Linked DNA regions of Thermococcus sibiricus MM 739. The protein of the gene in region 1 binds, or shares a complex with, the protein of each later gene. Links are inferred from orthologs where the notes say so. Each region holds a gene or a part of one and is shown on either strand. Other genes may lie near its edges. The genes, in order: TSIB_RS01700 and TSIB_RS02455.

Region 1 (15,441 bases):
GCGAAAGAGGAGGGAGCATTAAAAGATGTCATAGAATTCGAAAAACATCCTGGAGGAGCCCCAGCAAATGTTAGCGTTGGATTAGCAAGATTAGGGGTCAAATGTGCCTTGATAAGTAAAATAGGGGCTGACCCCTTTGGAGAATTCCTTATTAATGCTCTTGAACGAGAGGGTGTAGAAATCAAGTATATTTCTCAAGATATTGAAAAACACACAGGAATAGTTTTTGTTCAGTTAATAGGTGCAAAACCAGAATTCATACTTTATGATGGAGTGGCCTATTTCAACATGAAGCCTGAAGATATGAACGTAGATATAGAGGGTGCAACTCTCATTCATTTTGGTAGTGTTCTTTTCGCAAGAGAACCCAGTAGGTCCACATTATTTGAAATACTAAACAAGGCCAAAGGAAAGGTTCCCATTAGTTACGACGTTAACATAAGACTTGATCTTTGGAAAGGAAGAGAAAATGCCATGTTTAAAGATATAGAACATGCTCTAAAACTGGCAGACATAGTGAAAATAGGAGACGAAGAGGTGGAATATTTGCAAAAAAATGGATTCAACCTAAATGACTTTGATTTCAAACTGATTGCAATAACCAAAGGTGCAAAAGGAAGCACAATAATTCACAGGGGAATAAAGGTAGAAGTTCCTTCTTACAAGATAAAGCCCACCGATACAACAGGAGCTGGAGATGCATATATGGCAGCCCTTTTGGCCTCTTTGAGTTACATGAACAAGTTAAAAACACTAGAATTTTCAAAACACGAGCTAGAAGAGATCGGACGTTTCTCAAATTTAGTAGCTGCCCTCTCAACAACAAAAAGAGGAGCCTGGAGCGTGCCCACTTTAGAAGAGCTCAAACATTATGGGAAGTTTCAATTTCTTCCTTAGATTCTTCTTTTTCCTTCTGGCCGAATAAGCCGATCAAATCATGAAGTACCAATAAATCTATTCCAGCGTTAAGAGCTTGGGGAAGCGAACCTGCCATTAGCATCAAGATCGCAAAGAAAAAATCTAGTCCTTTGTATATTACAGCTATCTTAACAGCTCTCTTCTGCCCTCTGAATATCCCCCAAGCAAGAAGAAAATTTAACAATGCAAATGCAAGCAACATATATCGCTCAATATTCTCGGCTCCACTAGAATAATATAAGAGAAAAAGCGATTGAAGGAAAAGTAGGTACGCTGCTAGTTTCATCGAACCTCACTCAAGTATTTTTCAAAGACTTCAACGTATTTAAACCCATCGTCGGGAAATATCAAAACCGTAGTTCCAAGATACTTATCGTGGATTTTCTCAAAGGCCTTAACTACTGCGCCCGAACTCAAGCCTATTAAAAGACCTTCCTTTCTGGCTACCTGTATTGATCCTTCGATTGCTTCTCTTTGGGTAATCTCAATTACTTCGTCAATCTCCACCTTAAAAAACCATTTTGGCTTTGTTTCAAGCCTTTTTATGCCTGGTATCTTTTCGCTTTTGGCCGGTACCACTCCAATAACTTTTGTGTTGTAACGTTCCTTGAAATATTTCGCTATTCCACCTATGTGGCCCGAAGTGCCTATCCCTGCTATTATAACGTCAGGTCTTTTGCCTATGCTTTTCAGCTGTTCGTCTATTTCTCTGGCAGTAAAGCGATAGTGGGCATCAAAATTGTCGTCGTTCTCGAATTGGTTCAGATTAACTGCCCCGGCTTTTTTCGCTTCTTCGATGACATATTTGACCATGTCGGGATCTATGACCTCAAAATCGGTCATAACTACCTCCGCACCGAGTACTTTGAGCAAGATTTGGGTAGTCATTGGCGTCGGCTTTGGCAAGTATGCTCTAAACCCTATTCTCAGAACGTCGCTGAGGGCTGCCAGAGAAATCCCGACGTTGCCGGAAGTCGCCTCAAAAAGTCTTCTGACACCGTTAATGTCTCCACGCTCAATGGCTTTCATAAGCATGTTAAAAACTGCTCTGTCCTTTATGCTCCTGCTGAAGGGGTTAAAGAACTCCAACTTGGCAAAATACATCCCCCCTCTCATCTGAAAGTGAAAGCTTGAGCAGGGGGGTTGGTTTAAATTTTTCAAAAAGCTCAAGTGGACTGTTGAACACGTTCATTCTTGATCACCGTATTGGCCTCTTAATCGGTGCTTATAAGTGTTTCTTTTGCGGCAATCTTATACAAAAATGTGTATTCAACACTCTTTTCCGAAAACTTCTCTATAAATCTTTTTGAACTCGCCGAGAGCCCCTCTTATTATGGGATGCCTCGGCACGAAATTACAGCTTTCTTCGGGCTCTATGCTTATCTCAAACGTGCCTATCTCTTTTGCAATTTTCTCGATTTCCACTTTATCCATTCCTATCAACGGCCTGAGCACCGGCAGATCAGTTGCAAGGCTTATTATTAAAAGATTATCAAGGGTTTGAGAGGCAACTTGGCCGAGAGAATCTCCGGTGATTATTACCATGGCATTTTTTTCTTTTGCTATCTCTGCGGCTTTCATGAGCATGCTGAATTTGCAAAAAATGCATATCCACTTTTCTTTTTTCAACTCTATCAGCTTGTCGAAGATGGGTTTTTGGTATTCAAAGGCATCAACGGCAATCAGTTCTTCTAAACTGTCGGGATAAAGCTCTTTAAGTCTCATCCAGATTCTCCTAACTTTCTGGTGATTGACCTCACTCTGCATGAAGTGGATCGGATAAACCGTAAAACCTTTTTTGAGCATTAGGTAGATTGCCACAGGAGAGTCTATTCCCGAACTTAGAAGCGCAACAGCCTTCACTCTTCCACCCCCAGGGTTAGGTATATTATCCAAGCATTTATGAAGAGGGCCCCTACAAGTTCCGGGATGGCAAGTCCTTCGAACACCTTGGTAAGGTAAAGCATCATCATGAATACTATCGGGCTGCCAAGAAGCCATGCAATAGCAGAGCTGTTTTTTCTCCTTTTCCTCAAGCCGTAGATAAAGATATCCGCGAAGAGCAGAATGTAAAAGGATAGCGCAAAAAACGAATGGGGTTTATACTCTTCGGGGAATATTCCCACGAGCAACAAAGAGAACATGCCAAGGGGAAAGAGGATAGTGACTGTTTTTTCCTTTAACATTTCAACGCCAAATACCATCCCTACAAAGCCAAGAAGAATCAACAAGAAATTGAAAAAGTATCCAATAGGGTTTTTAATAGAACCCATGTCACTAAGGGCATTTTCTGTTAGGGAAAACCAAGGATTCAAGTGGATAGTGATAAAGATGCCACCAAAAGCAAGAAAGGGAAAGGAAAATCCCAACACTTTTACCCACTTTTTCATTGACATCCCCTTTTCCTCGGCTCTTCACCGAAGATTGTTTTGTAAAGCTTTTTGAACTCCTCCCAAGAGCCTCTTATTACCGGATGCTTTGGAATAAACGGTACTTCATCCTCTGGCAGTGTAGAAAGTTCAAATGTCCTAATGGTCTTTGCGATTGCCACTATCTCTTCCTTATCCATCCCCACCAAAGGCCTGTAAATTGGTAGGTCGCTTGCCTGACTTACTATATACATATTTTCGAGTGTTTGAGATGCCACTTGACCTAAAGAATCACCCATGACGATTCCTTTTGCTCCAAATTCCCTTGCAATCTCATCCGCTTTTTTAATCATCATATACTTGCAGAAAACGCATGTATAATTTTCTTTTTTAAGCTGTTTTAGTGTTTGAATAATCTTTTCTCTTTCTTGCGGCTTAATAACTATTAAGTCACTTTTACCCCCATAGTGGTACTTTTTTAGCTGGTTCCAAATCTTTCGAACCTTCTCCAAGGTCTTCTCTCCAACATAGATATGAACCGGGATTACTTCACATCCACGCTTCATCATCAGAAAAGCTGCAACCGAAGAATCTATACTCCCGCTTAAAAGAGCCATGACCTTCCCTTGAGTTCCTACTGGAAGGCCACCAAATTCCTGGAACTTATCAACATAGACGTATGCCTTCCCTTCCATTAGCTCAATTCCCACTTCAATATCATAATTCTTCAAATCCACCTTACATTCCTCATTTTCTAATATGTACTCCCCAACTTTAGCTGCTAACTCTTGGCTTTTTAGAGGGAATTCCTTGGTTATTCTCCTTACAGTTACTCTGAATCTTGGGCTTTCTAATTCAAGTGCCCGCATTTTTCTTCTAAACAGCTTTAAGGAGGTTCTATATATTTTGTCCAGCTCTACGTATATTTCAGCAGCAGGTGAAAGCGATACTATACCGAAAACCCGCCTAAGAACTTCCACACTTTTTTCCGCTTTGTTAGTCTTTACAATAATCCTGCCATGCTTTGCAAAGACGTTCTTGTATTCTATGCCCTCACTTAAGAGGGCCTCCTTTATGTTGTTGACCAAAATGCTTTCAAACCATCTTCTAGTTTTCGATGATTTTGTGCCTATCTCACCGTATCTGATTATTACTGCATTTAACATTCCTTTTCACCGAATTTAAATTACCTTAAGAACTTTCTCAAGGGGTTTTCTTCTTGGTCTGGGAACTATTTTCTCAGCAGGATACCCTACAGGGATCAATCCAACAAGGTACCAATTATCATCAAGTCCAGTCATTTTCCTGAGCTTTTTTTGGTATTTCTCCAAACTGGTAACTCCTATGTAGCACGTTCCCAATTCTAGCTCTACTGCCTTCAGCATGAGGTTTTCTATTGCCATTGCAGCGCTTTCAATGCTCCATAGAAATTCAATTTCCTTGTACTCCTCTCCTTTTAAGAAGCGTGTTTCTTTATCCACAAAAACTCCAATGTAAACTGGGGCTTTGTACATTCCTTTTTCAAATATCCTCATTCTCAGTTTTTCTATTTTTTCCTCGGGCAAACCGTGTGCACGGTAGTACTCTGCATGAGCTTCATATATCGTCTCGTGAATTCGTTTTCTGAAATTTTTATCTTTGTAAACAACAAACAACCAGTTTTCAAGACCACTCGCAGTAGGAGCCCTTATGCCAACTTTAACTAAATCTCTGATCTTATCTTCCTCAACTTCTCGATCTTCGTAATATCTTACTGATAATCGTCTATTTATTACATCCTTTAACTCCATAGACACCACCAAAAGAATAACACTTCAAGAATTAATACATTTTTCGATAGAGAATAAGGGAAGGAAAAACCAAAGAGTGGAAAGAAGTCAACCACCACCTATTCTCATCTCAAATTCTTCTATTGGGACTTTAAAATCTTCTCTGCTTGTTATATCGCCTCTGTTAAAGAGAACTTCCCTAGTCAAAATCCAGTAAATAAGAGCCAAGGATTTTCTCCCTTTATTGTTTGTAGGTATAGCTAAGTCCACATAACTCAGAAGATTTTCAGTGTCAACAAGGGCCACTACCGGGATACCAATATCAATTGCCTCTTTCATGGCTTGGTGATCTGCCCTCGGGTCTGTTACTACTAGCACATCAGGCTCAAAGAAATTCCTAACCAATGGATTTGTCATACTACCTGGTAAAAATCTTCCAGGTATCGACCTTGCTCCTGTAATTTCTCCAAATTTTTTGACTGGCTTCTGACCATAAAGTCTAACGCTCACTGCCAATATTCTATCCGGATCAAACTTTGCAAGGAACTTTCCTGCAGCCCTTAGTCTTTCATCGGTTTTTCTAACATCTAGAACGTAAAGACCATCTTGTCTAACCCTATATATAAAGCGCTTCATATCCTTTGTTTTCTGCTGCGTTCCAATGTGAACACCTGCAGCAAGGTATTGATCGAGTGGAACCAAATATTCTTCCATTTTCTTCACCCCTCAAATGTTATTATTCTTCCTCTTTCACCCAAATCTTCTGCTATCCTAATAAGCTCATTTATTTTAACGAGGGATCCCTCGTGAAACATTATGGCGGGACATTTAAATCCCACTGCCAAATGAGGCAATGCTTCATCAGCAGATTCGTATTTTGCTTCAGCTAATATTGGAGCTATTCTCTCAGATTTAACGTCATTAATCAAGTTGTAAAGATCTGTAAGTGTGCCCAAATTAATTGGCTTGATTGATAGAGCATTGTAATATCTCCTATCTAGTATGTTCCTTGTTTTAAAGAGGTACTCACCGTCCACAAATATCCCATGAGTTCCAGCTATGAGCTCAAGAAATAACTCTTCTTCGCCCAATGGTTTAATATAGGCAATATTATAATCCTCAACTGTTCGGAGTACTTCTTCAAGCTTCATTTTTCTCTTTTGTATTAGTCCTAGTGCAACTTCCACTCCCAACTCATCACCTGCCAGTTCTGAAGCCTTTGATAGTCCTTCTAGAGCTACTTCCCTGGAGTTTTCTTTGATTTTTACCATTGCATCGACTACATCGGAGATTTCCATCAAATCCCTAACAAGCACAATATACTCAAAATTATCATCTTCAGCAAATTTGAGCATTGGGACTGGGAGCTCAGTGGTAAAAGTCCCTCCAATGTAACTGTACAGAGGCACTTTTTTCACATTCGCAGCGGCCTTTGCAACGGCTACTGAAACTGCCAATGCAGTATTAGCACCTATGTGACTTAGATCCTCGGTACCATCTATCTCCCAGAGATAGGAATCTATAAGCTCTTGTTCTTGGGAGTCAAAGCCTATTAGTTCAGGCCCGATTATCTCATCAACCTCACTCACAGCTCTGTGTGCTTCCACAATATATAGGGAAGGGTCTTCATCAATAGGCGCTGCAAATCTTCCAAAGCCAGAGGTAGTAATAACGTCAATTTCAACGGAGTATTTGCCACCTTTGAGGACTGAAATTCTACCCACCACATTTTCAATTACTGTCATCGGATCACCTAACTGGGTCTTATAACGGTTATTGGGATTATACCCTTCTCAAATTCCACTATTGCAGCATCTAATGGACTAGCACCTTCTGGAACATTAATTAGTACTGGTGCCCCCATAGCTATCTGTAAAGCCCTCGCCCCTATAATTCTCGCCTTTTCAAATCTTGTATATCTAAACATTTTTATCACCCATGCAAATTTTGGTGGGGCCGCCGGGATTTGAACCCGGGTCTCTGGCACCCCAAGCCAGGAGGATGGACCAAGCTACCCCACGGCCCCTCCAAAGAAATGTGGTTGTTTAGTACACCCTGTAGTGCATTATCTCATCTATTAACTCAACATGACTTAGGAACATTCTTCTACAGCAGTATCTTTCAAGTCCAAGGTCATCCAAGACTTTTTCAGGATCTTCCCCTTTTTCCACACGTTCTTTGAATATGTAATATTTATCTCCAATCACCTTTCCACAGGTGAAACATCTCACAGGAACTATCAAGTGAACCACCTTTTTGGTTTTTAAATTTTAAGGAAAGTTTGAAGGAGATCAACGGTAACTCTTCTGTCTCTTTGCTCTTGGACCCTTTGTAGAGCGGTTGGGTTTGTGTGGTTCTGTTCTTCTTGAGTCACCCACGAGCATAGTTCTATCATACTTCATAAACTTTTCTTTAAGGTTCATGTCTCCTGTCCATTCAACCAACGCCCTTGCTATTGCAATTCTAGCCGCTTCAGCCTGCCCCATAAATCCTCCGCCTTCAACTTTAACATCAACATCTACTTTACCTAGTATCTCCTCTCCAGCAATAACTAATGGCTCCATTATTGTAAATCTGGCTATTTCTGGCTCAAGTATTTCAACAGGCTTGTAATTAACCCTCACTCTACCATTTCCTTCTTTTATGGTAGCTCTCGCAACTGCACTTTTCCTCTTTCCTGCGGTTTGGATTATCCTCATTATCATCACCTCAGAACTTTCCACCAAGGAATTTAGCAACCTCTCCAACCGTTACATACTTGGGGGTTTTAACCCTTGACATATGAGCCTCAATTATAGTCTCAATCTCTTTCTCTTCAAACTCTTTTGGAACTCCAGCATAAACTTTGAGTCGTTTGAAGGCTTTTCTTCCCCTGTCTGTCTTCCAAGGGAGCATTCCTCTAATAGTCCTTCTAACTATCTCATCGCTTCTCTTTGGGTAAAATGGACCCTTTCTTGGGTTTGTCCTTGTCCTAAGTTCTGTCCTCTGCTTGTACTTCTCGAATATGAACTCCCTATTTCCTGTGATTATTGCCTTCTCTGCATTAATAATAACAACATCTTCTCCTTCAAGAAGCATTTTTGCAACTTTTGAGGCAAGCCTTCCAAGGATTAATCCTTCAGCATTAATAATCCTCATAGCTCATCACTCCATTATGATTACTCCACTACCCCTCGGGTTTCTCTCAATGAGGTCTTCAATTGTTATTGCCTCTCCACCAGCTTGAATTATCTTCTCCTTTGCCTTCTCGCTGAATTTCCATGCAGCTACAATGACTTTGTGATCCAAGTCCCCTGCACCCAAGACACTACCGGGAACTACAATAATATCTCCTTCTTTTGTGTGTCTATTTATCTTGCTTATATTTACTTCGGCTTTTTGCCTTCTTGGCCTTTCTAAGCGCCATGCTATATCCTTCCATACTTTGACATTCTCTTCATTTGACTTCTTCCTTAGATAGCGAATGAGTCTTCTCAAATTAATATCAGTTGGACCAGTCCTCTTCATGAACATTCCTCCTTTCTTTAATTCTCGCATCGAGGGACGGGGTGATCATTATGGTGCGGGGGACGGGATTTGAACCCGCGAACCCCTACGGGACGGGACCCTAAATCCCGCGCCTTTGACCAGGCTCGGCAACCCCCGCGCTATTCGGCTAATTTATGAAGCTCGTTTATAAATTTATCGCTCTTTCTCATTAAAATTTTGAGCGCTACGCTTATCATTTCCTCAACAGGGAGCTCTCCGTTGCTTTCCACTGTAAAGACGAATGTATTCGGTACTACCTCTTCCTTTATTTTTTCTCCAATGTATTGTTCAAATTCTCTCGGAATGTAAAAGCTTCTTATAGTAGTTATTATCAATTCATTCTCAGTTTCTTCAACAGGTAACTTTTTCTTTTTTGCAGCTTTTTTAATGTCCTCCCATTTAGGAACTTCTTTACTTACATGAACCTCTGTCAAGTATTTGTAGTGTGCAAAGCCTGGCTGCCATTTAGCATGATCTTTTCCTTTTCCCATTTTTGCATATGCATTAAACACTAACCTCTGGCCCTCTGCAAGCTTTACAATAGGTATGTTTGGATTTACCGGCTTCACATCTGGATCATCACTCTTTAAATCTCCGGAATAAACTATCGCCGGTCCTTCAGCTTCTAAACTTAAAGTCACAGTATAATCCTCTAACTCCATGCTTTCAAGTTCAAATCTATCAAAAGGAGTAGTTAGAGGAATCAAAGATAATCTATGGGCTATTATCTCATCAAAGAGTGCAGAATCATTTTCGTAGAATTCCACTTCATCAATTGCAAAAGTTGGCACTTCCCCTATTATCGTTCTCCTAAGAGCATTTGCAAACGCAATGTCCATACCCTCTAAGATGAATCGGATTGCATCATCTCTTTTTTCAAGAATTTTTATTTGCATTTTTCTCACCAAAAAAGAAGTTTTAAGGGGGAGAATCAAACTCTCCTTCCCCTTCTGCCACCTTTTGGTCTCGTACCATCGTGTGGTATTGGAGTAACATCCTCTACCCTACCAATTCTTAGACCTGCTCTTGCAAGTGCTCTAATTGCAGCTTGGGCACCAGGGCCTGGGTTCTTGCTCTTGCTTCCCCCTGGGGCTCTAACCTTTATGTGAACTCCATTAATTCCTTTTTCCATGGCTTCTTCAGCTGCTCTTCTAGCTGCGATCATTGCTGCATATGGAGATGACTCGTCTCTATCTGCTTTTACCACCATCCCCCCACTCCACTTTGAGATAGTCTCTGCCCCGGTGAGATCTGTAATGTGAATAATAGTGTTATTGTAAGAGGCGTAAATGTGAGCTACACCCCATTTCTCTTTCTTCTTTATGTTAACCGTTTGTTGCTCTTCACTCATTGTGCCTCACCCTTTTGAACCTCTTCAATAACCATTCTCTCCGGGTGTTGGGAGTTAGCAAACGGTGATGCCCTTCCATAAGTTATTCCATCTTCTTCCTCTTTGAGTACAAGATAACTCGGTGATCTAATTATTTGTCCATTTACCTCGATATGTCCATGGACAATCAACTGCCTTGCTTGCTTAATAGTCCTTGCAAGACCTTTCTTGAATACCAATGTCTGAAGCCTCCTCTCTAGAATGTCATCTATTGTAAGTGAAAGCACGTCATCAAGGTGTGCTCCTTCTGGAAGTATGCCCAATCTCGCTAATCTTTGAAGAAGTTGAGCCCTCTCAATTTCAGCTTGTTTTCCTCTTGCAGCAAGTAAACGTCTAGCTCTTCTCCTAAAGTTCTTAAGTTGAGTTTCATGCTTCCAAAGCTCTTTCTTGTTTTTAAGAGCATATTTTTGTACTAATACCCTCTCCCTATCAAGTCTTTCCTTAATCCATGGATGAGAGGGAGTTTCATACCTTTTTCTTTGTCTTTTTGGATCTCCCATTTGTACCACCTCACTTCTTCCTTCTGCTCACACCAAGTGTTAATCCTCTTCTAAAGTTCGACCTAGTTCTTTGTCCTCTTAATGGTAAACCAAGTTCATGTCTGATACCCCTGTAAGCCCTGATTTTCCTAAGTCTGTTAACATCCTCACGCCATGCCATAACAAGCTTTGCTCCGATAAGATGCATATCTCTCCCTTGTTCGTAATCTTTAGGTCTATTGAGTATCCATGAAGGGAGGCCATGTTTCGCAGGATCTTCAAGGACTGCTTCTATAGCCTTCACTTGCTCTTCTGTAAGATAACCTGCTTTCATTTTTGGATCTAAACCAGCTATTCTGCATATTACTGTTGCAAAGTTTACTCCTATCCCTCTAATTCCAGTAAGGGCCAATCTAAGTTGTTTGTGCCCGTCTATATCAACATTTGCTACACGCACGATATGTCTAAAGTCAGCCATTATAATTACACCTCCATACCTCAATCCTTCAAAGAGGATTTTGGCGCCGGGACGGGGATTTGAACCCCGGCGGGCAAACGCCCACGGGCTCTCAAGGCCCGCGCCATCCCAGGCTAGGCTATCCCGGCATACACTCTAAAGCCCGATCCCCTCGCAATTTCTTTTACTTCGTTGAAATTCTCCTCCATGAGGCCCTTAATATACTTTGCGCCTTGATTAGTGCGAATGACAATTTGAAGTAATCCTCCATCGTAGAGATGATAGGGTGCATTTATAACTATTTCCCTCAATATATCCTTCCCGGCATGCACTGGGGGATTCGTTATTATGCTGTGAAACCTTTCTCCCTTCACAGGTTCATAGAGATGGCCCCATCTTACTTCGGCATTCATAACGTTGTTGATTTTTAAGTTTTTCTTTGCTATGCTTACGGCCCTTTTGTTTATATCGGTCATTACAGCATAATCCACAAAGCGTGAAGCCACTATTCCAATCGCCCCATAGCCGCATCCTAAATCCAAAACCTGCCAGTTTTCTTCAAGTACCATGTTCTCTATAAGTAACTTCGTCCCCCTATCAAGTTTTCCAAAGGAGAAGACACCGCTGGAGGTTATGAATCTAAAACGCTCTCCTCTAATGACTACCTCAATCATTTTGGTCTTTAACGGAACGTTCGGCTCTTGAGAATAATAGTGGCTCATGATCGAAAGTTAGATGAGGGGTTTATAAATCTAAGTGGGAAAATGAAAAGCTTACCACATCTTCGGATACCAGTCCCTTGGCATGAAAACTTTCTCAACATCAACTGCAATGCCCTTGGTTTTAGTAAGCATCTCCTGTGTGTTCATCTTTGCCTTGCCTAAAGCGACGAGTTCATCCTTGAGGGTCATTATCGCAACAAGGTCGTCGGGTTTTATGCCTTTATGGAGCTTTACTATCCCGGGAACTGCTAAGTCAGCACCATGAGTAATGGCAGCAACTGCGGAATCCCTTATCCACACCTTCGGAAGATGCTCCACAGCTTTTTCCATCGGCTGGATTGCTCTCCTAAAATATTCCTCAATGCCATCTTCTTTCCAGAAATAGTAGGCATCTATAAGGTCATGCAGGGTAACAAGGGTTTCATCTTCCTTAAACGGCCCACTTCTTGTTCTTCTCAGCTCGGACATGTGAGCGCCTACTCCCAAAGCCAAACCAATATGATGGATGAGCGAACGGATGTATGTCCCTGCTTCAACTCCTACCCTAAAAAGCACATCCTTGCCCTCTATCTCAAGGACATCAATATAATACACCTTTCTAGTTCTAAGTCTTCTCTTAACGGCACTTCTCAAAGGAGGCCTTTGGATTATTTCCCCTTCGAATTCCTTCATAACTACCCTTATTTTATCCTCTGGTACTTCACCATGAAGGTGCATCAAAGCCACATACTCTTTACCTGCCGGCAAAAGTGCTTGAACAACCCTCGTGGCCCTTTCTAAAGCTACAGGTAAAACTCCAGTAACTTTTGGGTCCAAAGTTCCTCCGTGGCCAGCTTTTTGAAGGTTAAGAAGCTTTTTTATCCACGCCACAACTTCATGGCTCGTGGGGCCCGGAGGCTTATCAAGACTTATAATACCAAACTGCATATGCATCTCAATAGGCCTTTTCTCTGGAGGAAAACCCCATTTTGGGTTGGTTTCAGCTTTCTCGTCCTTGATAATGATTTCTCTTTTGAGATCAGCGGGAAGTATTGCCTCTCGCCTTTCTTTTTTTCTACCCATTCTACCCACCTACAAAAAATTGAGAAAAGAGGTTATAAACCTTTACAGTGTCAAATAAGTACTAACAGAATAAGGTGTGGGGGGAGTTAGATTTAAGTTTTTCATCATACTTCAAAGAAAGAACGGGGAAGAAATAAGGTCTAACCTCCAATACAATCTGGTAATTTCAGTCTTGAACCCTTTTGTCGAAACAAAAAGTTTAGTTAAGATAAATACATCGTGAAAAACGAAACCCAAAAACTTAATATTTCTACGATGGGACATTCTGATGGTGGAAGGAAAATGGAAGTTGATCGATACAGACATTTTCTCTTTTTTATGGTCTGGTTCTTTCTGCTGAGCCTTTATACCGTCATTGCCCTTAGAAATGAAGTGCACACACTTACCTTCAAGGTGGGCCTTTTTATGCTACTCATAACGCTCATTGGAATAATAGAATTGGCAGCAAAAATAAGGGCAAAAATAAAAAGGGAAATATAGTCACTGCCGCATCAGGGGCGTTAAATCTGCCAAATGGCTCAGTTCTTCGGGTATTTCCTTATGTGTCGCTATCTCCCTGAACACGAGGGCACTAGGTCTCAGGTACCGCTTTTTAGTTTCGAAGTCTACATGAAGGAGTCCGAAGCGCATCCTGAAGCCCTGAGCCCACTCGTAGTTGTCCGTTAATGACCAGTGCAGGTAACCTCTTACATCCGCCCCGGCTTTCATAGCGTTATGAATCGCCTGGAGATGACTCACGAGGTAATAGGGCCTGTACCTATCGCTCTCGTCGGCAATCCCGTTCTCTGCTATAATCATTGGAACGCTGTATTTCTCATGAAGTTCTTTGAGAAGCTTCTCAAGTCCCTCGGGATATATCTCCCATCCGAAGTCACTACATGGCCTTCCTGACTTTGCGTAGCCCCTCTTGACACCCGAAAATCCATAACCTGATACGGGCATTATGTAATCTCCCACCTTATCAAAGGCAAGCCTTGAGTAATAGTTCACCCCAAGCCAATCGACGCGGCCTTTCAAGTCTTCCCTACCCTCAGAGAGGCTCGAACTGCCGAAGTAAACAGAGTCCACGAAGCGGTGAAGGTTTGTCTCGCGTATTCTCTTTACTTCATCTTCGATGTCTTCCCTTAGAGAGTCTAGCCATGTGTAAGCGTATATTAGTCCAACGGGCTTGTCAGAGTGCTCTTTTATGGCGTCGTACGCACGGGCGTGGGCCTGGATGAGATTTTTGGCGACTTTTTCAGAGGCCTCAAAGCTCAGATAACCCGGTGGAAAGCCAGAAGTTGGCCTTGAGTAGCCGTTTTCAAAGACCACGTTGGGCTCGTTCATGGTGCTCCACATGTCCACCAGCTCGTCAAGATGGTAGCTCACGAAAGCCACGAACTTCGCAAACTCCACAACACTTCTCTCGTCAAGCCACCCGCTTGGAGCCCTGTCAGGACCGAGTCTTCTCACTTTGATTGGGTCATGAAGCCAGAGCGGAAGTGGCCAGTGATAGAGGTTCAAGATGAAGACCTTACCCCGATCTTTCCAGTCCGAATAGATCTTTCGATAATGTTCAAGTGCTTTCATGTCCGCCAGCTTTTCCATCTCCACAATGGCTCTCTCCGGAACATCGACAGCAACCATATTTCCTTCTTCATCCTTCTCAATGTCTGCCTTAACGTCAAAGGTGGGCTTCGGAAAGAGCCTCGCCCACTCTATTCCCCCTCTTATGGCACCCATTCCAAGTTTTTCAGCGATGTCATGATCCTGCTTGTAAAGGTGCCAGTAGGCCGGGCCGTTTTCTGGCAGGTCCCCACTAACCAAACCGGAGGCTATGTTCTCCACGTCGTGAACCCAAGCCCACCAGTCACTGTGGGGCACTTCACTCCCTTTCAATCCCATCTCAAACTGGAATCCAGACCAAGAGTAACCAAATAGGAACTCCTTAGGAAACCTGAGCAACTTTCACACCTCCATAAAGTCCTCCCATTTCCTGTAAACGGTTGGAACACTTTCTACGAGCGTCTTAGTGTATTCATGCTGCGGGTTATCAATAACTTCTTGAGGTGTCCCCGCCTCCACGATCTTTCCCTTGTACATTATGAAGACCCTGTCAGAGATGAAGTAGGATAAGCCTATGTCATGGGATATGAATATTATAGAACTTCCAAGCTTGTTGCGGAGATCCTTGAAAATCTCTACTATCCTACCCCTCGTTGACACGTCCAGCATTGAAACTGCTTCGTCAGCGATTAACAGCTTTGGCTTTAGAATCCAGCTTCTTGATATCATGACCCTCTGAACCTGACCCCCAGAGAGCTGGTGAGGATATTTTCCAAGGATCTCCCCTGGATTTAGGCCCACTGCCTTAAGAGACTCTTCTTTTAGGCGTATGCCCTCCTCTGAATTGGGTTCAACACCTATGAGCTCAAGAGCTTGGTTTAGGACTCTATCTACCTTGTAGAAAGTGTTAAAGCTCCCCATAGGGTTCTGGAAGACCGCGTGCACCTGTCTCCAGTACTCTTTGCGCTCCTCTTTGGTTTTTATCTCCTTCCAAATATCCCTCCCGTAAAAAAGCACCCTTCCAGAAGTAGGAGGGATAAGCCGGAGTATTATCTTTCCAAGAGTGGTTTTTCCAGAACCGCTCTGTCCTATCAGGGATATTATCTCGCCCTCTTTAACCGTAAAGGACACGTTGTCAACCGCTTTGACCACTATTTTTTTGATGAAGCCTGATGTGAATACTTTCGTGACGTTATCACAGA
Region 2 (15,679 bases), 130 kb from region 1 along the record:
AGAACAATGTATTTTATCTTTTTTGGGTAGGAAACTCTTTCCAAAAGGGGAGTAGTTCATATACTTTGGGAAAAGAGGAAGAAAATTAAAGAACACTTCTTGCCTTCTTCCACTTGTGACTCCAATTGTATTTTCTAAGCCTTCTGCTTCTCCCAAAGCCACATGCAGCACAATAACCCTTTCTAGTGTTAAAAGATTTCCTTCCACATCTCCTGCATTTTATGTGAGTAGGAGTCCTGTTCCTTTTTCCATGAGGGGCTGTTCCACTTCCCACGAAACTTCACCTCTCACTCATTCTATCTCGACTGGAGAGATAGCCAACACGTTATCTCCTCTGATCACGATCTTACCATAACTTTTCTTGGGCTCGCCATTTTCAATAAGCTGAGCATCAGCCAAGACTACATTTAAGTGGATGTCATAACCAATGAGCTTTCCTCTATATTCAGCTCCTCTTTTGAGGATTACCAAAACCTCTTTGTCAAGTGACTTGTGTATAACATCAAGTGGTCTTTCCGCCATTTTTCTTCCCTCCTAAATAATCAAAGATAGAGTTCACATTGATAACGGGAAGCTTGCTTTATAACTCTTTCCCTTACCAAGCACAACTCTAATTAAGGGGGTGAAAATAAATGGACTAAGGGGTGGAAAAGTGAACTTAATTGATGCATCTGTGATAGTCATGAAAGATGTATTAAGCGTGGAAGATGGAGAGGAGATATTAATAATAACCAACCCAGGAGAGGTCTTTGAAATCTCTTTAAGTCTATTTAATGCTGCAAAGAAATTCAAAGCAAGGCCCACAATAGTTGTTCAAGAGACCAAGGGAACTTTGGATTATGCTGAGCGAGCAGTTATAGAAGCCATAAAGTCAGAACCGGACATTGTAATTTCCATTAGTGAGCAAAAACTTGGAAAAGACGCTCATGGTATCAATATCGGTTATATTGGTAGAGATCATAAAAAATACAATCATATATTTGAAAAGCTTCTGAGAGGAGACAAGAAAATCAGGGGATTTTGGAGCCCTGGAATTACAAAAGAGATCTACCTTCGCAGTGTTCCCATAAATTACGCAAAACTTAGAGACGAGGTCACAATCATTTCCAAAATTCTAAACCATGGGAAAGAAATCCATATAACCACGGAAAAGGGAACAGATCTCATGGTAGATATACGAAATAGAAAGCCATTAAAAGATGATGGTGACTTTAGAAAGGCCGGAAGTGGTGGAAATATTCCTGCCGGAGAAGTTTTCATCTCCCCCACAGTTGGAAAAAGTGAAGGAGTTATAGTATTTGATGGAACCTTGGGCCTAGGTGGAGAGAATATTATTCCCGAAAAGCCCGTTAAAGTTTACGTAGAGAATGGTTTTTTAAGCAGAATTGAAGGTGGAGAAGCTGCAAAAAAGCTAGAAAAAGCAATAAAAGATGCAGAAAAAATGGCTATTGAGATAGGAAAGTTAGAAGAGGCCAAAAACTCGTGGCACCTTGGAGAGGTTGGAATAGGGTTAAATCCAAAAGCTCAAATGTCAGGAAAACTTTTAGAAGATGAGAAGATCCGAAAAACCATCCACATAGCCATTGGAGCTAATTATGACAATGATGCCCCTGCATTAAACCACTACGATTGTCTTGTATGGCATCCTACTGTAGAAGTTGATGGAGAAAGGATTATGGAAAAGGGGAATTTCACAATATTCTGAGGTGATAAAATGGAAGTAGGTATTGTAGGAAAACCAAATGTTGGAAAATCAACCTTTTTTGCTGCGGCCACTCTCGTTGACGTTCAGATAGCTAATTATCCTTTCACAACCATAGATGCAAATATCGGAGTGAGCTATGCAACTGCAGTCCATCCTTGTAAAGAAATTGGATGTGTACCTAACCCACAGAACTATGAATATAGAAATGGAGTGTCATTGATTCCAATAAAAATGATAGATGTTGCAGGTCTTGTTCCAGGGGCCCATGAAAGAAGAGGACTAGGGAATAAGTTCTTAGACGACTTAAGAATGGCCTCTGCCCTTATTCATATTATTGATGTCACAGGGAAAACTGACGTTGAGGGACAACCCACAGAGTATCACGACCCTGTGGAGGATATAGAATTCCTAGAAAAAGAGATAGATTACTGGATCCATAGCATTCTCAAGAAAAATTGGGACAAATTCTCAAAGAGAATAAAGCTACAAGGTTTGAAGCTCTCAAAAGCAATAGCAGAGCAACTTACGGGGATAGGTGTTAGTGAAGAAGACGTGCTACAAGCACTGCACAAAGTCGAACTAAGCGATGACCCCACCAAATGGAGTGACAATGACTTATTTAATTTTGTCAGAGAGTTAAGAAAAATAAACAAGCCGCTAATAATAGCTGCCAACAAAGCCGATGCCGCAAGTGATGAAGATATTGAACGTATTATAAAAGAAGGAAAGAAAAGGGGATATACAGTCATTCCAACCTCTGCAGCTGCAGAACTCACTCTAAGAAAAGCAGCAAACGCTGGTTACATTGATTATATTCCCGGCGCAAAGGATTTTAAAGTGATAAAACCCCTCAATGAAAAACAAAAACACGGCCTTGATCTCATCAGAGAGAAGGTTCTAGATAGATTCGGATCAACTGGAGTTCAAGAGGTCATAAACAGGGCCATTTTCGACATTCTTCAACTTGTTCCTGTTTATCCAGTTGAAGACGAGCATAAACTTACGGACCAGTTTGGAAATGTTTTACCTCATGTATTCCTGATGAAAAAAGGTGCAACCCCCAGAGATCTAGCGTATAAAGTACACACCGATCTAGGTAAGAGCTTTCTCTATGCAGTTAATGCAAAAACTCATAGAAGGATAGGAGAAGATTACGAGCTCCAGTATAACGATATAATAAAAATAGTCGCTACTGCAAGGTAGTTTTTTCCCTTTCCTTTATTAGTTCTTGATAAAGTCTTGATTCGATATCTTTCTCTTTTAATCCCAGCTTTCCCGCTACTTCCCATATCCTCTCTTTGGCTTCATTAACATTATCACTTATAACCTCAATATCCAAAAAATCACCAAGCCCCTCTACTGTATTAAGTTCAAAGGTGATGTTTCCAAGTTTATAAACTCGCCTATACTTTTTAACCCAGACATCCTCTTTAAAACCAAGTCGCTCTAAAATTTCCTTCATTTTATTAAAATCTTCCACTCCGACCTCTATCTCATCAAATTCCTCATTCTTCTCGTCTTTAATCTCTTTATATCCCAAAATTACTTTATTGAGATTAACAATATGTCTAATGCGGAGAAGATCAGGAAGAGGAAGATCAAAATATAAATCCTCCTGTACTTCCTCTCCAATAAATGTTGCTCCAAGAGCCTTTATTTTACCTTCAATTTCATTAAAATCTACTTTAAATTTAACCTCAACCTCCATTCTAGATCCCCATTAAAAGACCTTTAATCTCTTCTCCCTTTTTAAAATCTTTGATATAGTGAACTGAAACATTTTTTACACTGGGTATGCTCTTAATGTTTTCCTCAATGCATTTCAAAAGCTCCTCTTTACTATCCGCCCCAACTAACGCAATTATTCTTTCCTCTTCAGTTTTTCCAACCAGAAGAACATTGGGCAACATGGCCAAATTTCTCGAAACATATTCAAGGTATTTATCTAAAAAGTCTTCAATGACTGGTTTTTCTAATTCCAAGACAACAAACGCTATCTCGTTAGGTCTCGCACTTTTGCCCAGAACAATTGTATACCTCTCTATAACTCCCCTTTCTATAAGTTTCTTTATTCTGAAATGTATGGTGGACTCAGGTTTATTTAACCTTTCACTCATTTCTGATATCGTTAGACGAGCATCTTCTCGAAGGAGCTTCAGAATTTCTCTATCTAAATCGTCAAGATATACCACCTTACTCCCCCCATCGTTTGTACAAATTATGAGGTAGTCCAAGAATATCTAAAATTTTTCCAATTATAAAGTTAATCATATCGTCTAAACTTTTAGGTTGAGGGTAAAACGCTGGAGATGCTGGCATAACTATTGCTCCAGCTTGGGTAACTTTCGACATGTTCTGGATGTGGATTAAGTTCAATGGCGTCTCCCTAATTAAAAGTACTAATTTTCTGCGTTCCTTTAAGGCCACATCAGCTGTTCGTGTGATTAAATTATCAGCAAATCCATTTGCTATGGCACTTAAGGTTTTCATTGAACATGGGGCAACTATAACAGCATCAAACTTGTATGAACCAGAGGCTATTGGGGCCGATAAATCCTTTTCATGAAAATCAGGTTCAAACTCGATGCCCAATTCATATTGAACAACTTTTAAACCAGTTCCCGATGCGATAGAGACGACCTCATGACCCAAACTTCTCAAAACCTCTATTAAACGGATGCCATAAATTGCACCACTTGCTCCAGTAATTGCAACGACAACTTTCATGTTTTACACCTCTCCTCTTAAGAAGATGTTTGAATTTAATGTTTAAAACACTTATTAGCTCGTCACTAATTACTCCATTACTTAAAAATGTTTATAAATATCCACCGCTTATAACTTTAATTAGGGAAAAGCATGAAAGAGAATGGATACAGTGCAATACTACTCAAGAAAGCTATAGAATTGATAAATACGTTAGATACTAAAGCACTAGTCATAATTGGGATCCAACCCAAAAATTTGCTTAAAATGAAGATTCCAGTGGTTATAATCGGAAACGAAGCAGAAGAAAAACCTGCTAATTTCCATTATCTCCGGTTGCCCCTTTCTTTAGGAACAAAAAATCTCGTGAACTTAGCCTCAAGCTTTATGATCACCAACGAGATAATTCATGAAAAAGACCTTTTTGTTTATGTGACTCCTTCTTCTTTAGGAATTCGTAGAGCTGAAAAAACAGTTAAAGCTAAAGATGAATTCTTTTTACAAATAGAACATATATTCCGAGAAGTCCTTGAGTTAGCCATAGAACTAAGTCTAGAAGGAAGAGAAGGTAAGCCCGTGGGCACAATATTTGTAATAGGAGACACAAGGAATGTTATCCGCCACTCTTACCAGATGGTACCAAATCCATTCAAAGGATACAAGATAAACATCTTGGACCGAAGCACGCGAGAAATAATAAAGGAATTTGCCTTCTTGGATGGAGCTTTTGTTATAAATAAATCGGGTAGAGTCTTGTGTGCAGGAAGATACTTAGATATTGATCTTAAAAAAACAGCTGTAAGAATCCCTTCGGGCTTAGGAAGTCGACATTTAGCAGCTGCAGGAATATCAAAGTTAACAAAAGCTATTGCAATCACAGTATCAGAAAGTGGAGTTGTTAGAGTATTTAAAAACGGAAAAATCATTTTTGAATACAATCCCAGGTTGGACTAAAAGAAAAAAGATCAGAAGAGCCATTGATTTTCAATACATTCATCACATGGTGGTTTTTCTGCTGCGATAGCTTTAAACTTTGTATAAATGCACTCTGGAAGTCCCAAAGGACATCTCTCTGGTGTAAGTTCCGGTCTAACTTTTGTTGGATCGAGCTTTATCCTCAGATATGCCTCGTACTCCTCCACTTTCTTCCATGGAAGCACTTTTGCACCATATATAACAAGGTTGTCGTAGATTTTAGCGTAGTCTCCAACTACTGCATTCTCTTTCAAAATAACATTTTTTCCAACTACAACGCCCTCTCCGAGTATGGAATCCTTCAATTCGCTTCTCTCCTTTATTATATCATTACCTAGGAGAATTGATCTTTTAAGATACACTTTGTCCTCCACAACGGTATTTGGACCAATATATGTATACGCTTTAATCTTGACACCATGCCCTATTTTGACTCCACTATCTATATAGACAGGCCCTTGGATCTCCACATCCTCTGGAACCTCAGTACCCTCTTTAACCGTATAATACCCGTTATTTTTAGCGATTTCGTCTAGAATAAGCTGGTGGGCATAGAAGAAATCCTCTGGAGTTCCCAAGTCTACCCAGTAATTATTTCTAGGCATCATATAACCGTGTGCTAATCCCTGAGCAACAAATTTCGGAAGAACTTCCCTCTCAAAATAAATCTCTTTGCCTTTTGGTATCTCGTTAAGAATCTCTTTGTTAACCATGTATATTCCAGCATCTATCAGATTGCTCTTGGGCCTTAAAGGTTTTTCTTCAAAATCAACTATTTTTCCTTCTTCATCAGTTACTACCACACCGTATTTTTCTGGATCGTAGACTTTTGTGAGGGCTACTGTGATAAGGGCATCATTTGCTTTGTGTGCCTTTATAAGCTCTTCAAAGTTAAAATTGGTAAACACATCGCCATAAATTACCAAAAATTCGTCACTTACTACGTCTTCAACATTTTTAAGCGCCCCGCCTGTCTCCAGAGGCATTGGATCGTTAATGAAACGGATGTCCTTGGGATAATCACTCATCTTGTCTTCAATAAATTCTCTAATCTCGCCCCTCATGTAGTGAACTGAAAGTATGACCTCATCAATTTCACTTATTTTTTGCAAATTTTCAAGGATATACTGAAGATTCGGCCTACCAAGAACTGGGATCATTGGTTTGGGTCTAGTTGAAGAGAGTGGCCTTAACCTTGTTCCGAAACCGCCAGCAAGAATAACTGCCTTCATATTATCACCAATAATACATTAGAGTCATGGCCTTAAATATTTTACGTGGATTAAATATACCCTCAGTGAACATGTTTTGAACCATGTACATTAGACACCTTCATTTTTTCATCTGATATATATTGCCTTTAAAAACAATACAGCTCCCTGGACAAATCTTTTTCAGAGGACAACTCCCACATGATTCTCCTATTTCTATTTTTTCAACATATCCCAAACTCTCAAGAATCTTTATAATTCCCTCCACTTCTTCTACAGACATCTCTAACCTCTCAGCTATCTCTTTTGAGGTTCTTACACCCTCTTTTATCAACTCCAAGACATCATCCAGCTTTCCCATACACCTCACCAGCAATAATTAAAGATCCAGGAATAGCCCAATATTATAGACTAAAACTCCAATAACGCTTGAGAGCAATAAGTTATAGATCACGGCTACTGTGGCCCATTTATTTCCTCCCTCAGCTCTTATTGCTCCAATAGTAGCTATACATGGAATATAAAGGGTAGTAACTAAAGCTAATACAAATGCCTGCAACGATGTCATTGCAGCGCGCATCAGCATTATCAAAGCTTCTTCATTTTCACCTATACCGTAAATTACACCGTAAGTTGCAATAACGTTCTCTTTAGCAATTATTCCAAAAATCAGGCTCACAGCTGCTTTCCAATCAAGTCCCATAAGCATTGTGAAGGGCTCAAAAACTCTTCCAAGTTTCTCTGCATAACTTAATCCACTTCCTATAGCCTGAGGATAACTACTAAGATACCATATTGCAATTGAGCCAAAAAGTATTACTGTCCCTGCTTTTCTCAAAAATTCCTTACTTCTCTCCCAAGAGTGAATTAAAGCAATTTTCCAAGATGGTATAGCATATTCCGGAAGTTCCATCACAAAGGGATTTTCCTCTCCTTTAATAACAAACTTTCCAAGTATTAGTGCTGAGAGTAGAGCAAGAAAAAGTGAGATTGCATATACTCCAACGGCCACCAATGCTTTATGCTCACTAAAGAATGCTCCAGCCAAGAAAGTTATTACAACCATCCTCGCACTGCAAGGCACGAGAGGATTAACAAGCATGGTGAGTATTCTATCTCTTTCATCTTCCAGTGTCCGTGTAGACATTATTGCTGGGACATTACACCCAAAAGCAAGCACCATTGGAATGAAACTCTTACCTGGAAGCCCGAATATACGCATGATCCGTTCCATAACAGTGGCAGCTCTTGCCATGTACCCACTATCCTCAAGTATTGACATTGCAACAAACAGTAGAAAGACTAGTGGGAAAAAGCTCAACACTGAGCCCACTCCACCTATAATTCCATCAACAATAAGCCCTCTAAGGGCTTCATTTCCAATATGGGGAGCTATAAGTTGACCGAATGAAACAAAGGTGTTATCTAAAAATTCTTGCAGAGGCGTTCCGATAGTGAATACAAATCTGAATAAGAGATAAAATACCCCAAAAAGACTAAAAATACCATATAATGGGTGAGTGAGGATCTTATCAATATAATCGCTAAAGGTTTCATGAACTTCTCCAAAATGAATAACGAATTGGTGCATTAACTTGTCAATGAATTCATACTTTTGATTGGCAATGACTATATCTAAAGGATGCTTGTAATATTTCTCTAACTCGCTTATGTGGATAAGTATTTCATCCATTTTTTTAGAGCCTAAATAATTCAAAACAAGCTTTATTACTTCTTGGTCTCTTGTAAGGAGTTTTATGGCAAGCCAACGAACATTATAGCATTGAGCTAAAGGGGTTTCATTTAAAATACCAGATATATGTCCTATCTCCCGTTCTATAGGTTCATCATAAATCGGAGTAATTGGGTTCGTGGTTGCTTTTCCCTCTGCCATTTCAGATATCATTGCTTTCAATTCCTCAATCCCTTCCCCATTTTTAGCATTCATAGGGATCACTGGAACCCCAATAACTTTTTCCATTTTCTTTACATCAAAGCTTATTCCTCTCTTTTTTGCAATATCTATTTTGTTAAGAGCAATTATCACATTTTTAATTCCCATTTCAAAAATTTCCATTGTCAAGAAAAGATTCCTCATAAGAGATGATGAGTCCACAATATCAACTACCACATTGGCGTTACCACCAAGCAGGAAATTCCTTGCAATGAGTTCATCAATAGAATTAGCAGTAAGAGAATAAGTACCTGGCAAATCTACAACCAAAAATTCCTTATTGTGATACTTCAATATTCCCTCTTTCTTCTCGACCGTTACACCCGGCCAATTTCCTACATGTTGTCTCAGCCCTGTTAAAGCATTGAATATAGTAGTTTTCCCTACATTAGGGTTGCCTGCCAAGGCTATAACTTTTAACCCTTGTTTCTTGTTTTTAGAGATATCCTTGAAGTCATGACACTCGTTCATTACCGCTCCCTCCTAACAATTATTCTCTCTGCAATCCCTCTACCCAAAGCAAGCCTTGTACTACCAAGAGCAATAATATACGGGCCTGAAAAACCAGCCTTTATAACTACGATTTTTGTCCCTGGAGCAATCCCCATTCCCAGAAGCCTCTGTCTAACCCTATGGCCCCCTTGAACATTAACAACAGTCCCCCTTTCCCCCTCTCGCATCTGACTTAATCGTACATACATGGTCATCACCATTAGGCAAACCTAATTTCATTTATGAAATGCATAGATTGCCTTAAAAAGATTTGGTGAGTCTAAAATCCTAAAGAAGTTTGAATATCAAAGAGAGATGGTTCCAGTGTTTGTTCTTAAAAGGTCTCATTATTACATAATAGAAAGCATTTAAGGATAAAATACAAAAAGTTATTAAATCATTTCAAAGGAGAACACAAAAAGTGGAGGAAGAAAAGAAAACATCTCTTGGTTTTGATGAAAAATGTTGAAGGAGCACTTGCATATCTTCTGGGATGACTGACAGGAATAATCTTTCTCCTGCTTGAAAAGGAGAGTTATTTTGTGAGATTCCATGCAATGCAATCAACAATTACATTCCTTGCGATAACAATAATTGATATAATATTTGGAGCAATTCCATTTTTTGGGTGGATACTAGGTTCACTAGTAACATTAGTTGGACTTATCTTTTGGATACCCGGCATGGCAAAGGCTTACCAAGGTGAATACTACAAATTCCCAATAGTAGGAGAAATAGCGGAAAAACAAGTAGAGAACTTTAACATCTAGCCTTCTCTCTTTTGCTCCTTCCACTCTTCTAGCAAAGTTAATAATAAACCCAATGCTACTGGTCCAATGACAATTCCTTTTATTCCAAATGCCATTATGCCTCCAAAGATTCCAATCAATGCAAGTGCAGAGTTCATTTTTGCCCCTTCTGCGACTAATTTTGGCCTAATTGTGATGTCCGGTCCGGGGGATATGAGAAGGGCTCCATAAATTGCAAACATTATTCCTGCAAATATTTGTCCTTGCGTAAGGAGGTATATTGCTCCCACTAACCATACCAACCACCCACCAATAACAGGGAGAAGTTCAAGCACCACACAGACAATACCTGCAGCGATTGATCCGCTTAAATCTGCAACCCTGAATACATAAAAGCCCAATGTTAATATAATGCCCTTAGAAACACTTAACATGAGCCATGTTCTCAAGATGGCATTTAAGGTATCTCTTGCTTTTTCAATCAACTCTATGCCAAGATCCCTCCTCTCTTCCGGAAGGAGGCTATAAAGTTCAGCTGAAAGGCTATGAGAATGAATCAGTATACCATAAAACACCACTATAAAAATAATCGCTTGTAAGAGTAACTTTGGAATTGAAAGAGTATAACTCAAAAGATATTCACTCAATTTCTCCGAAACCCGTTCAAATAAAATTGTAGCTGATTTTGCTATATCAGGAGGAAGATCAAGACTTATGAACCATTCAAGGGATTCGTTTATATAATTCACAAGAGATCCCGTAACATCTCTGAACCACAAAGCTACTCCAAAAATAAACCCTACGAGCAAAAGACTCATAATAGCTGAAAACACAATTGCTGACTCTCTTGATCCAATTTTCTGAGCAAGCCTTGTATGAGCCGGGTGAAGAATATAAGCAACAGTTAAGGCGAAAATGATCGATGTTATTAATGGCTCAACGGTTTTCCAGACTACAAAAAGAATAATAATCGATACCACAAACCATATAACATGTTCAGTCCTCATATCATCCTCTCCCCAAATACTTAATGAGTAACTCCCTTGCATGAGGCTTATTAAATACAAAGAGGATTTTCTTGCCCCCATCAATCAGGAAGTTTCTCCCAATTACTAACAACCCGTCCTTGAATTTGTATATTTCAGAAGTTTCTATATCAAGTGACCTTTTAATTTCTTCTGGGACTTCTATTTCATTTAGCAAAGATTTTGCCTTATCTATTAAGGCTCTTGTAATAAATTTGGGCCTACTTAAATCCAGGTTCTCTGGAACAATTTCACTGGACTCCATATAGACCCCCCAGAATTCTTTGGCACATTCAAATGGATAAACATACTCAGTACCATAAATTGGAGAGTAAAGCTCAAATATCACAGCAAGCAATATTCTCCTAGCATTTTTTCCATAATATTCAATTTTCAGGTTAAACTTGCCATCTTCAAATCCATTTTCAAATATATTAAGATGTTCTTCACATTTCATCACTTCACCTCCTAATATAGGATAGGGCATAATTTGGAGGCATATAAAGTGAGGAACTCTGATAAATTCCAAAATCTACTTTTTGCGTGCTATATAACACAACGTTGGCACTTTTTACGTTCAAAATTTCTTCCAGCGCACTTATAGTGAAGTCCAAATCTCCAGTATCATCCACCAGTGTTCCTTTAACCTCACTTGCAAACCACACTCTTCCATCTCCATATTTCCTTGTGGTGTTCAGATCAAGATTCCTCCCTTCACCCACAACTTGAAGGAAATACTCAAAATACGTGTTAACTTCGTTTTTTATCATCTCTCTTTCTTCTTCTGTTAGATCTCTCCATTCAGCACCAGTATCTTTGTATTTACCGGTTTTAAAGACGTTTACTTTTACTCCATTTTGAGCATAATTCTGCTCAAGATCATAGTGGACATAGAGAACTCCTATACTACCTACCTCTGCAAGTGGGTCTGCTATTATTTTATCTGCAGCACAAGCTATCAAATATCCTCCAGAAGCTGCCATACCCCCCGTATAAGCCACTATAGGTTTTTCATAAGAAAGTTTCTTTAATTCCTTGTAAATGGTTATCACCGGCCCTACGTACCCTCCAGGACTTTCAATCCAGAGGACAACTCCCCCAATATTATCATCATTTCTTATTTCTCTTATTTTGGATATTACATCAAAGGCTGCGGTTTCATCAATAGGCCCCACCACAGGAAGAATAGCTATTGTAACATTTGCTTTCTCAGTTCTATTGGTTCTTAATTGTCCTTTTATGTATTCCAACTCTTTTTGGAGTTCTTCTATTTTTGCTTGAAGAGCTATAGTGGCATTACTCTCAACCTCTTTTACTGTCCCATTATAAACTACTGTGACATTGCCTCTCTCTTGTATGGCTTTCTGAAGCTCATTATTATTAATGTAAAGGAGAACATTTCCAATTATCGCTAATGCTAAAAGCAATGTGAGAATAAAACTCAGGTATTTCCATATCTCCCTCTCCACTAGAATCACCTAAAATGAAATAACTTTGGAAACTTTTAAATTTGGTGTTTTCATAATCTTTATCAAAAAGTGAAAGGTGTAAAAATATGGAGATAGGAGTCAACATATATCCACAGTTTTTAAACAATGGGAAAACCCTCCCATCCGTTCTAGCAGATTTGAAAATTAAAGATTACGATTTTGTCCAGATATTCCCACATGCGCTTGGACTAATAAAAAATGGTCAAGTTGTGGAAAAGGGTCTTCGATCAATAGAAAATGCTCTAAAAGGAGTGGGAGTAAAGTATACTATTAGAATGCCCACTTCAGTGAATCTTAGAGATAATACCTATTATAGCAGGCATTTCAATGTAGCTAAAGCCGTAATTGATGTTGCGATAAAGCTTGGAGCTAAGATAGTTGTTATGCAGAGTGGCCGTACTGGAAGATTAGACTTGGAAATAGAGGCCCTCCAACAACTTGCTGAAATGGCAGAAAATTTTGGAATCAAAATTGCTTTAGAGAACACATATAGTGTTAAGGATACCCTCTATGTAGTTGAAAGCATCAACAAGGAAAACTTGGGTTTCGCACTTGATCTTGGTCATGCGTTTCTTAGTGCCCAAGGTGATGAAAACAAATTCTTAGAAGATGTGAAACTAGGAACAGAAAAAACAATAATTCTAATGATTCATGATAATTTTGGAAAGTTCTTTCCAAAAGTCGACCCCATTGATGCATTAGCTTACGGAGTAGGGGACCTTCACCTAATGCCTGGAGAAGGAAAAATCCCATTTGGAAAAACCCTTAGGTTATTTGGAGATGTCCCTCTTTTACTAAAAATAAAGAATCCTGAGACCTTCGCAAACCTACCAACCAAAAGAGGATTAATAGAACTATTGACCAGTATTTAAAGGGCTAATCTTTCTTTTATAATTTTTAAAAGCTCTCCAAAGGCATTCCCAATTACTTCTTTTTTTCTGGACGGATGGGTAATATCAGAAGAGAAGTTTTTCGAAAGAATATCTACCGCTTCATCTATGCTCATCTCTCCCTCGAACCAAGCATAAGCTATTATAGCCTCCGCTATATCCCCTTTCCCATGTTTATCTGTCCTTGGAGGAACACAATGCAAAAGGCCTGCCTTTTCAAGACCTATTGTGAGAGAAGCATTGGGAACTCTACCAGCATTTGGATAGCCAAGATATCTACTTAACGCCAGGGAAAAAATAAAGTTGACGAGAGAGTCTCCGAACCTAGAGAGATTTTTGTCAGTGAAATCTTTAGAATATTTTATCATAACAACCACTTACCGAACAAATAAGAATATGAAAAATCATTTTTTTATGACTCCTTCCCAAACTTCGAGGACATCTTTAGCCCTATCGAATATTTTTTGAGCTGCTTCTTCTAAAGCTTTTTCTGGAGTTATTTTACCATCCGTGGATATCCTAAATCTTGGTTTTCTTGCCATTAGTACTGGGTGTTCTATAGTATATGCTGCAAATGTAACATGTTTGTTCTCATGAAGTGTCTCACTAAGCAAATTGGCGAATGTATGATCTTCTCCTACCAGATAAAACTCAAGCAAGTTTTTATCACGCTTTATAACTTCAATCTTCATTTCCCCCACCCTCCAACTTTTTGAGCATAATTTCCATAGCTTGCTCCTTATTCTTCACAAGTTCATATTTAAATTTATCCTCTTTATACTCTGCAACACCAAAATCAACGGCTAATTCCAAAACTTCCTGTGGATCAATATTGAGAGTAACAGATATGGGGGCAATTACCTCCCTTATTTGTCTTGTTGTTTGGAGAGAGATATCAGTTAAGACCTCTCCAAGCTTTTTAACCAGGTTTACTATCTCACCCCAAGAAAGAGAGCTTATAAGCTTATCCCCTTTAAGATCAGCATGTTCCCCTAAAAGCTCAAGGGTTTTTGTTAATGTAGGTATTGAAATGCTAACTCCGGCCTCTCTGAAGATATCGTTAACATTGTATTGGTAGAAGCCCTTCCTATCAGGATAGAGACGGGATCTAACCCTGTAATGTATTTCCCTGACTTTCTCCATAGCCTCTCTTATTTCATCTTTTGTCCCCTGAATATTGATTTTAAGGGAGTTCAGTTTGCCATGAACATAAATGAAGGCAGGTAACTCAATTTTTTGGAGCTCCTTCATTAGCTCTTCTTTTTCCAAATCATCTTTGACATGAATGACTATGACTTTCTTAGCTCTCATACCTCACACCCTATTCCAGTCTCAGTTTTCTATAATAAGTTGATAATTTTCTAGATTCACTTCTCCCACATTTTGGACAAACAAGCGCATTTCCTTTTCTTACCAGAGATACCTTACATGAAGAACATAACGCATAAATTACACCCAAATCAGGCTCTCTTGTTGTAAGCTGTATTGGACTCTTGTTATTTGTCAAAACTTTCGCTCTTACTATGTCTCCAATTTTAAATTCACTGTTCATAGACTCCACATACCCATCCTTAACTTGAGACACATGAATCCCAGCCAATTTTGAAGTCGCTATTTCTCTATATCCTTTCCTTCCTTCAATTTTAAGCAATTCAACTATCGCTGCTTGAGACTTTACCTCCAGAACTCTAGCTATCACAATATCCCCCACCTGCGGAAGTGGGGGAACATCAGTTACTGGTTCTACTGAAATCTCTATTTTTTCTAAATCTATCTTAACTCTCCCCATTCTTGCGGCGTAGAGTTCTCCATTTTCTTCAATTACCCCTTCACCTGGAAGAAATTCCTCAATAACACCAAGATAATCACCAGGAAGAACCAATTCTCCATTTTCTACCGTTTTCTTTTTAGGTTCAACCATTCTTCCACCACCACTAATCTTAAACCAATTAAACTTTTAAGTTTATGGATAAGGAAACGGCACAACTGACCTCCTCCCCGCCCTGAAGGGCGAGGCTTTCAAAAGAAAAAGTAAAATCCAAGACCTGTATGCAATACCAACTAGCTCTCTCCTTAACTCAAACGAGAGGTTTTCAAAATACATAAAAAGGTTAATAGTAACTTTTATGTAGCTTATCTAAGTTAGGATTAGGTGGTGATATAAATGAGAATATTGCTGATACATAGCGACTACCTTGAATACGAAGTTAAAGATAAGGCCTTAAAAAAACCAGAAGAAATAAGCGAGAATCAAAAAAAGGGAAGGCTTGATGAGGTTTTAGCTGTATTTATGAGTGTTGAAAAAGTTGATGAACAAAACCCTGAAGAAATCGTGAAAAAAGCTGTAAAAGAAATAGAGGAAGTTGTTTCTCAGGTGAAAACAAACAACATTTTTGTGTACCCATTTGCTCATTTAAGCAGTGAACTTGGCTCTCCTGATGTAGCCCTTAGGATACTAAAAGAAATAGAAAATGAGCTCAAA

What was found.
Region 2: TSIB_RS01700 (region 1) and TSIB_RS02455 share a complex: the UniProt entries of both Methanocaldococcus jannaschii proteins name them as parts of the RNA polymerase complex. The link is inferred for Thermococcus sibiricus MM 739 from one-to-one orthologs.

What each region holds. Positions count from the first base shown.
Region 1 is NC_012883.1:326,391-341,831, reverse strand. What follows is about bases 5,397-8,131. They hold TSIB_RS01700 (DNA-directed RNA polymerase subunit K), read right to left. Parts: upstream 6,984-8,131; coding sequence 6,810-6,983; downstream 5,397-6,809. Other genes in these bases: rplM (50S ribosomal protein L13), read right to left, coding at 7,766-8,131; TSIB_RS01685 (30S ribosomal protein S9), read right to left, coding at 7,348-7,755; TSIB_RS01690 (DNA-directed RNA polymerase subunit N), read right to left, coding at 7,102-7,299; TSIB_RS01705 (hypothetical protein), read right to left, coding at 5,776-6,801; rpsB (30S ribosomal protein S2), read right to left, coding at 5,397-5,770. Outside these bases: TSIB_RS01745 (carbohydrate kinase family protein), read left to right, coding at 1-897; TSIB_RS01740 (hypothetical protein), read right to left, coding at 863-1,204; TSIB_RS01735 (cysteine synthase family protein), read right to left, coding at 1,201-2,022; TSIB_RS01730 (adenine nucleotide alpha hydrolase family protein), read right to left, coding at 2,188-2,781; TSIB_RS01725 (DUF998 domain-containing protein), read right to left, coding at 2,778-3,308; tRNA uracil 4-sulfurtransferase ThiI, read right to left, coding at 3,305-4,453; TSIB_RS01715 (nitroreductase family protein), read right to left, coding at 4,469-5,077; more of rpsB, read right to left, coding at 5,165-5,396; more of rplM, read right to left, coding at 8,132-8,194; TSIB_RS01675 (50S ribosomal protein L18e), read right to left, coding at 8,201-8,563; TSIB_RS01665 (DNA-directed RNA polymerase subunit D), read right to left, coding at 8,704-9,480; TSIB_RS01660 (30S ribosomal protein S11), read right to left, coding at 9,516-9,935; TSIB_RS01655 (30S ribosomal protein S4), read right to left, coding at 9,932-10,474; TSIB_RS01650 (30S ribosomal protein S13), read right to left, coding at 10,485-10,931; TSIB_RS10135 (class I SAM-dependent methyltransferase), read right to left, coding at 11,045-11,632; TSIB_RS01640 (RNA-guided pseudouridylation complex pseudouridine synthase subunit Cbf5), read right to left, coding at 11,684-12,694; and 3 more genes. UniProt on the Methanocaldococcus jannaschii protein: DNA-dependent RNA polymerase (RNAP) catalyzes the transcription of DNA into RNA using the four ribonucleoside triphosphates as substrates.
Region 2 is NC_012883.1:465,370-481,048, reverse strand. What follows is about bases 12,246-15,218. They hold TSIB_RS02455 (DNA-directed RNA polymerase subunit L), read right to left. Parts: upstream 13,890-15,218; coding sequence 13,602-13,889; downstream 12,246-13,601. Other genes in these bases: TSIB_RS02445 (exosome complex RNA-binding protein Csl4), read right to left, coding at 14,519-15,118; TSIB_RS02450 (DUF2067 family protein), read right to left, coding at 13,879-14,508; TSIB_RS02460 (ribonuclease III family protein), read right to left, coding at 13,176-13,565; TSIB_RS02465 (sugar phosphate isomerase/epimerase family protein), read left to right, coding at 12,373-13,179; sppA (signal peptide peptidase SppA), read right to left, coding at 12,246-12,286. In the rest of the region: TSIB_RS10145 (50S ribosomal protein L37e), read right to left, coding at 86-274; TSIB_RS02540 (LSm family protein), read right to left, coding at 292-522; TSIB_RS02535 (aminopeptidase), read left to right, coding at 653-1,705; TSIB_RS02530 (redox-regulated ATPase YchF), read left to right, coding at 1,715-2,908; cyaB (class IV adenylate cyclase), read right to left, coding at 2,895-3,413; TSIB_RS02520 (Lrp/AsnC family transcriptional regulator), read right to left, coding at 3,415-3,897; TSIB_RS02515 (UbiX family flavin prenyltransferase), read right to left, coding at 3,899-4,432; TSIB_RS02510 (DNA integrity scanning protein DisA nucleotide-binding domain protein), read left to right, coding at 4,565-5,365; TSIB_RS02505 (sugar phosphate nucleotidyltransferase), read right to left, coding at 5,377-6,618; TSIB_RS02500 (FeoC-like transcriptional regulator), read right to left, coding at 6,719-6,958; feoB (ferrous iron transport protein B), read right to left, coding at 6,977-9,022; TSIB_RS02490 (FeoA family protein), read right to left, coding at 9,022-9,252; TSIB_RS02485 (DUF4870 domain-containing protein), read left to right, coding at 9,586-9,813; TSIB_RS02480 (AI-2E family transporter), read right to left, coding at 9,810-10,799; TSIB_RS02475 (PH1570 family protein), read right to left, coding at 10,801-11,274; more of sppA, read right to left, coding at 11,279-12,245; TSIB_RS02440 (threonine--tRNA ligase), read left to right, coding at 15,362-15,679. UniProt on the Methanocaldococcus jannaschii protein: DNA-dependent RNA polymerase (RNAP) catalyzes the transcription of DNA into RNA using the four ribonucleoside triphosphates as substrates.